Regions from separate parts of the Kistimonas ophiarachnellae genome, predicted to be linked through region 1. Evidence: predicted binding sites of a transcription regulator. Region 1 holds the regulator's gene; each other region holds the start of a gene.
The links. The regulator FNR, encoded in region 1, switches genes on or off when oxygen is low (the NO sensors DNR and NnrR bind a similar motif). The targets are predictions, from matches to a motif close to TTGATNTANATCAA.

Region 1 (2,272 bases):
ACGACATACTCCCTGAATTCGTCTGCGCAGATTCCCATGGTCTTCAGGCTTCCCTGCCTTAAGGTTCTATAAACGGGGAATCGGCGGTAACGCCAATAGCTTGATCAATAGCTGCACAGACTGAAGCTGGGTATGCCTTCCGCGTCGAGGCGTTTTGAGCCGCCCAGTTCCGGGAGGTCGATGATAGCGGCTGCCTCAACGGGCTCAGCACCCAGACGGCGACAGAGCCGGGCCGCAGCGCAAAGCGTTCCGCCCGTGGCAATCAGGTCGTCAGCCAGTAGTATGCGATCACCCTTTTTCAGTGCGTCGGTATGGACTTCGAGTGCGGCGGAACCGTACTCAAGCTCATACTCTTCGCGAATCACGTCATAGGGCAGTTTGCCGGGTTTTCTGAAAATGACCAGCGGCAGACCCAGTTTACACGCCAGCGGTGAGCCAACCAGGAAACCACGGGCATCCAGGGCGCCAATATGGGTGATATCCTGACCCCTGTAGCGTTCTGCCAGGGTGTCAATGATCATCTGTGTCCCTTGAGGGGACTGAAACAATGGCGTGATATCGCGAAATGTCACGCCGGGTTCGGGCCAGTTGGGTATGGCCCGAATCAGGGAGTGGAGCAGTTGCTGGTCAAAAACCATCAGGGCCAATCCTGCGGAGGGTTACTGGATGTTGACAATGTCCTGGTGTTCAACAAGTTTGCCACCGGCCAGGGCGCACAGTTCCATGGCGCTGGTGATCTCAATCTCTTTGCCGTTGGCGTTGATCAGGCCGTTTTTCTGGAAACGGGTGAACACGCGGCTGACGGTTTCAACCGCCAGGCCCAGGTAGTTGCCCATTTCGTTGCGGGACATCGACAGGCGGAAAGACTGTGATGAAAAGCCGCGACGACGGAAACGGCTGGCCAGGTTGATCAGGAATGTGGCAATCCGCTCGTCCGCGTTCTTCTTCGACAGCAGCAGTTTCATCTGCTGGTCTTCGCGGATTTTGCGACACATGATGCGCATCAGCTGGCGCCGCAGCTCCGGGTAGTCGTCAGACAGTTTTTCCAGGCGATCAAACGGGATCTCGCAGACCATGGTGGTTTCAATCGCCTGGGCAGACACCGGATAGGCCTCTGTATCGAGACCGCTCAGTCCCACCAGCTCACTGGGCAGGTAAAAGCCCGTGATCTGTTCTTCGCCTTCGTTGGTGGCCGTGTAGGTTTTCAGTGCGCCGGAGCGTACTGCGTAGACACTGTGAAAGGGATCGCCTTCGAGAAACAGGTGCTCGCCTTTTTTCAGCGGACGTCCTCGCTTGATGATCCTGTCGAGTTCATCAATATCTTCAATTTTCAGCGCCAGTGGCAGGCAGAGCTGACTCAGGCTGCAGTCTCTGCAGGCCACATGAGTCACTTGCCGCACATTCAGCTTGGACACCATACAGAAGAACCCCTGTGAACCGGTGGGTGTAAAAGTCGTTGCGGCGGTATTGTAGGGGATTCTCCTGACAAGTTTAAGACTGTGAGGATACGTATCTGAATGTTTCTTGAAAAAAGGCCGGTTTCAGTGTTCGTTGGTACATGAAACCGGGGGGGGGGGGGAGGTTAATGGACTGGTTCAGATGACCCGTGAGAATCGTTGAACTTCCGCCACCTGCTGATAGGCGTCAAACTGCATGCAAATATTACGGATCAGCAGTCTTCCCCGGGGTTCGACAACAATGCCGTTTTTGTCCAGTCGAATGAGGCCGTCTGCCGCCATTGGGGACAGCTTGTTGAGTGCATCGGCAAAGTAGTCCTGGAAACGGATGCCGAACATCGTTTCGATATGACGGAAGTCAAGGTGGAAGTGGCAGATGAGCTGGTTGATAACAGCGCTTCGGATGCGGTCATCTTCATTCATCAGTAAGCCACGACGAATCGCCAGATGGCCGTTGTTGATACGGCTGGTGTACTCTTCCATGTTCGCATGGTTCTGGGCGTAGACATTGCCAATTCGGCTGATGGAGGACACGCCCATGCCAATCAGGTCACACTGGCTATGTGTCGTATATCCCTGGAAGTTCCGGTGCAACGAGCCTTCTTCCTGCGCCAGGGCGAGATCGTCATCTGGCAGGGCAAAGTGATCCATGCCGATGTATACGTATCCGGCGTCCAGTAGCCGGTTGATGGTATTTTCGAGAATGGCCAGTTTTTCCTGCGGATTGGGCAGGTCTTCATTGTTGATGCGCCGCTGAGGCATGAAGCGGTTAGGCATGTGGGCGTAATTGAAGACGGAAAGACGATCCGGGCGGA
Region 2 (2,272 bases), on a different contig from region 1:
ACATTTTTTCCAGGGTTTCCAGCTGTTCCTGAATAGTCTCAGGTTCCAGCAGCGTCATCAGGATGACATGGCCTCTGAAGTGGTCGCGGATAGAGAAGGGTTCATCGTTCGAAGAGAGCCTGAAAGCATGGTCCAGAATAGGCGCCTGACCACTGCCGGCATGTGTGATCACCATAACAATCCCTGTTACTGCACGCAGACAACGCCGGTTTCGTCCTGAACCGGCACACCTTCTGGGAAGTATAATCAGCGCAGTGACAGGCGGTTATAACCATTCTCAATCACGCCTGCGGGGATACAGCGGTTAGCGATGAAAAATCCGGTCGAGCCAGGAACGCTTCTCGTAACTGGCTTTGACGCCTCGGGACAGGAAAAACGGTACATAATCCCGGTCATCTTCCAGGATATGGCGGGTCAGCCAGGATTTCAGGAAATGAAGTAATTCGAAGCTGATATGTTTGCCGTTACCGACTTTGCCCCGGAGTTCATACACCTGTTCGATCAGTTGCTCATGGTGTTGCTTGTGTTCTTCATAGCCGGGGTAATCCAGCACCCGCATCAGGCTTTCTTCGACGGAAAAATGGATTCTGGTATATTCCACCAGCCGATCAAGAATACCAATGGCGGCTTCACTGCCATGATGCCCGGTAATAGCACTGTGCAGCTCGTTGAGCAGATCCACCAGCACCTTGTGCTGTTCATCAATCTCCTGGATACCAACGCTGAGAGAGTCATTCCAGGGTATCAGCACATTGCCGCTTTTATTCTCTGTCCGATGACCGTCTGCAACGGCGTTTTCCATGACAAACCTCGCTATTATGCCAAATGTGTCGCTTTTAAAGGCCTGTGGCCAGGCGACCATTCGGTGTGTTGTGTTTATTGGCAAGTAACCGGTACTTTAGAGACAAACCCGCCGGACAAACATTGACCCAGATCAATATTCAGAGAAAGACCCCACAAACATGCCATAATATGCCGCGATCACACGCGAACTTACGACAACTGGATAACGGAGACCCTATGCAACACGATCCCGCTACCGAGGCCAGCCTGTTGAAGCTGTTGGGCAATCACCGCTCCATCCGGAAGTTCACAGACCAGCCGATGACAGAACAACAACTCCAGAGAATTATTCAGGCGGGACAGGCCGCTGCCACCTCGAGCTTCGTTCAGGCCCGCAGTGTCATTCGCGTACGTAATCCAGAAGCCAGAGAACAACTGGTGACCCTTTCCGGTGGTCAGCCCTATGTGGCGTCTGCCGCCGAATTCCTGGTGTTCTGTGCCGATCTCCGCCGGGCAGAGCAATGTTGTGGACGGCACAATATGACGATGCCGGCAGGCATGACTGAACCCTTTATCATCGCGACCGTCGATGTCGCCCTGATGGCCCAGAACTGCGTCATCGCCGCCGAGGCCATGGGACTGGGCGCCTGTTACATCGGCGGTATTCGCAATAACCCACGCGAGGTCTGCGACCTGCTGCAACTGCCGCAACAGGTCTACCCTGTCTTCGGTCTCTGCCTGGGATATCCGGATCAGAATCCTGAAATAAAACCCCGCCTGTCTGCTGACGTTATTTTAAAAGAGGACGTCTGGTCCGATGATGATCCCGGGACTCTGGAAGCCTATGACGACACCATTCGCGACTATTACCAGACCCGAACCGGCGGCAACAAAACGATCAGCTGGAGTGAGCAGGTCAGTGGCCTGATGTCTGAGAAAACCCGCCCTCATATGCGGGCTTTCCTGGAAGAACAGGGGTTTAAAATGAAATAGTCCGGTATGCCGACTAACCTCCTGCCACAGTGCATCCCTTACAAATAACGGGATGCCATTTCATTCGATCGATATATTCGACTATCTGTCAATTTCCCCCGTTTTTTTTACGCTGAAAGGATTGGATTCAAGAGGCAACCCGAATATTTTTGACTACAAACAAAAAAACATTAATTAATTATCGTTTAGTTTCAGGAAAAAACCCCGCCCCGCCTATAAATGTCTACCCTAAAAAATACAATCCTAAACAATTGAACAGGATTATTGAATGATTAATTCCTCAAAGAAATTTCTGATTCAAACATTAGCGATAATCACCGCCATAATCATTGCTGTTTGCATTGCATTGCATCTTTATATAAACAGCAAAGAGATTGTCTATAAAAAATGGAAAGAAGGTGAGCAACTGCCCTATAGCGGTAAACTCACCCGTTACAGTTATACGGTTGGATTTGATGAACTCGCTTTTGTTTATAACACCCATACGCAGCAATAT
Region 3 (2,272 bases), on a different contig from region 1:
TGACCAGAGGACAATCTTCAGGAAGCGCTTGCTCTGGTATTCCGTCCGGCGTGCTGTCTTGATAAAGGCGGTCACGAAGATCAGCAGCATGAAGAAGCCCAGGCCAACCATGATCCGGAACGCGAAGAACAGCGGAGCAACCTGCGGAATGGTGTCTTCCGCCGCCTGCTTGATCTGGGCGTCGGTGGCATCCACAACGTTAGGCGTGTAACGGGTCAGCAGAAGACCGTAGCCCAGGGTGTCTTCGACTTCCTTGAACTGTTCGCGGATTTCCGGGGTATCGTTTCCGGCCTTCAGCTCTTCGAGCAGGCGATAGGCTTCCATACCGTCACGAATGCGGGCTTCATTGCGAACCAGCAAATCCTTGATGCCGGGCACTTCTTCGGTCAGGGAGCGTGTCGCGATGATGCCCATTACCCAGGGGATTTTGACGGCGTAGTCGGTACGCATTTCTTCCTGGTTGGGGAAGCCGAATGCAGTGAACGGCGCCGGGGCTTCGTAGGTATCCCACTCCGCTTCGATGGCGGCCAGTTTCACCTGCTGTACGTCACCCAGCTTGTAGCCGGATTCGTCACCCAGCAGAATAACGGACATGATGGATGCCAGACCGAAACCGGCGGCAACCGCAAAGGAACGACGGGCAAACGGGACATCCCGGTCGTTCAGCATATAGTAAGCGCTGATCGCCAGGACAAAGATGGCGGCGGTGGTATAACCGGCAGCCACAGTGTGGATGAACTTGACCTGCGCGACCGGGTTGAAGAACAACTGACCGAAGCTGGTCATTTCCATGCGCATGGTTTCAAAGTTGAACTCGGCGCCGACAGGATTCTGCATCCAGGCGTTGGCCACCAGGATCCACAGAGCGGAGAGGTTAGAACCGATCGCGACCAGCCAGGTACAGCCGAGGTGCTGAACCTTGCTCATGCGATCCCAGCCGAAGAAGAACATCCCGACGAAGGTGGATTCCAGGAAGAATGCCATCAGGCCCTCAATGGCCAGCGGCGCACCGAAAATATCCCCTACATAGTGGGAGTAGTAGGACCAGTTGGTGCCGAACTGGAATTCCATGGTCAGACCGGTGGCGACGCCCAGGGCAAAGTTGATGCCGAAGAGCTTGCCCCAGAATTTGGTCATGTCTTTATAGATCTGCTTGCCGGTCATGACATAGACCGATTCCATGATGGCCAGCATGAAGCTCATGCCGAGTGTCAGGGGAACAAACAGGAAATGGTACATCGCCGTCAGTGCAAACTGCAGACGCGAGAGGTCTATTACTTCATCCGGGATCATTCTATCCTCGCTGGTGTGGCTTGGGGGAAAAGTGCCTGCACCGACCGTTCTCAGGAGACCTTTCCCGTTGTATGCAATACGACGGTTTCCCTGCGTCGCCACAGCTCTCCGGCTGCTGGCCAGGTGGCTGTAATACTCTCCCGATACAAGGATGGAACGGTGCAATCTTCGGAGGTATTACATACCTAGACTGGCAGCGAGAATTATAGGTGTCCTGATAGTCCAGAAATTGATCTGGATCAATATTTGTGTCCCGCGCCAGACATTTTGTTGAATAATTCAACTTGGCTTGAACGTACACATTTTAGACCGCGCATCAGGTGTGGAGTTCCAGTGTGCGACGGGCATTGTAGAGACTGATTTGCCAGATTTTGTGCACGCCGGGAATTTCGATGGGGGCGCGATTGAGCTGGGTCTGCTGGTTACTCACCGGGGCCTCATGTTCGGCGATAAATTCCAGTTTCTCGCGGCTGGCCTGGTAGTTGTCGACCAGGAAATCCATGGTGCCCCGGGTCAGTGGCACCCGGTAATAGCGGATCAGGTTCTGGGCCAGCCGTTCCGCCATGGCAGCCAGGCTGACATCCACGGCATTCGCCATGGCCTTGCCAACCGAGGCCTTGATCATGGGGCTCATGCCCGGTTCAATGGCCCCCAGGCTGGTGGCAGGGGTGCTGTCGATAGCACGCTGGATGGCCGGATTACTCAGGTCGATACTCTGGCCGAGGATGACAGCGATTCCAGCAGCCAGCTCCCGGGCGCGGGACTGGGTCAGGCGTTTCTCGTTGCTGCTGCGGGCGTGGTCCATGCTGCGATCACTGGTGCGGCGGATGCGGTTGTCTTCCAGCAGCTGGGCTAACTGTCGGGCAACCTTGATCTTCTCGTCATCATCCAGCGCGATACTTTGTTCCGAGATTTTCAGCGAGCGCCGGACCTGGTCGCCGCTGTTTTCTTCATAATGCTTGCTGCGCAACTGCCAAAC

Region 2: AC27K1_RS05560 (bacteriohemerythrin) is a predicted target of FNR. The motif match lies at 925-938, and genes of this name have one in related genera.
Region 3: AC27K1_RS14805 (cytochrome ubiquinol oxidase subunit I) is a predicted target of FNR. The motif match lies at 1,523-1,536, and genes of this name have one in related genera.

What each region holds. Positions count from the first base shown of each region.
Region 1 is NZ_BAAJPA010000019.1:67,627-69,898, forward strand. Features, by position in the region: gene AC27K1_RS19570 (hypothetical protein) at 1-38, opposite strand, end outside; gene AC27K1_RS19575 (adenine phosphoribosyltransferase) at 105-638, opposite strand; gene fnr (fumarate/nitrate reduction transcriptional regulator Fnr) at 660-1,418, opposite strand; gene hemN (oxygen-independent coproporphyrinogen III oxidase) at 1,596-2,272, opposite strand, start outside.
Region 2 is NZ_BAAJPA010000003.1:344,399-346,670, reverse strand. Features, by position in the region: gene AC27K1_RS05565 (hypothetical protein) at 1-175, opposite strand, end outside; gene AC27K1_RS05560 (bacteriohemerythrin) at 305-802, opposite strand; gene nfsA (oxygen-insensitive NADPH nitroreductase) at 1,021-1,776, shown strand; gene AC27K1_RS05550 (hypothetical protein) at 2,045-2,272, shown strand, end outside.
Region 3 is NZ_BAAJPA010000011.1:96,605-98,876, forward strand. Features, by position in the region: gene AC27K1_RS14805 (cytochrome ubiquinol oxidase subunit I) at 1-1,293, opposite strand, end outside; gene AC27K1_RS14810 (hypothetical protein) at 1,610-2,272, opposite strand, start outside.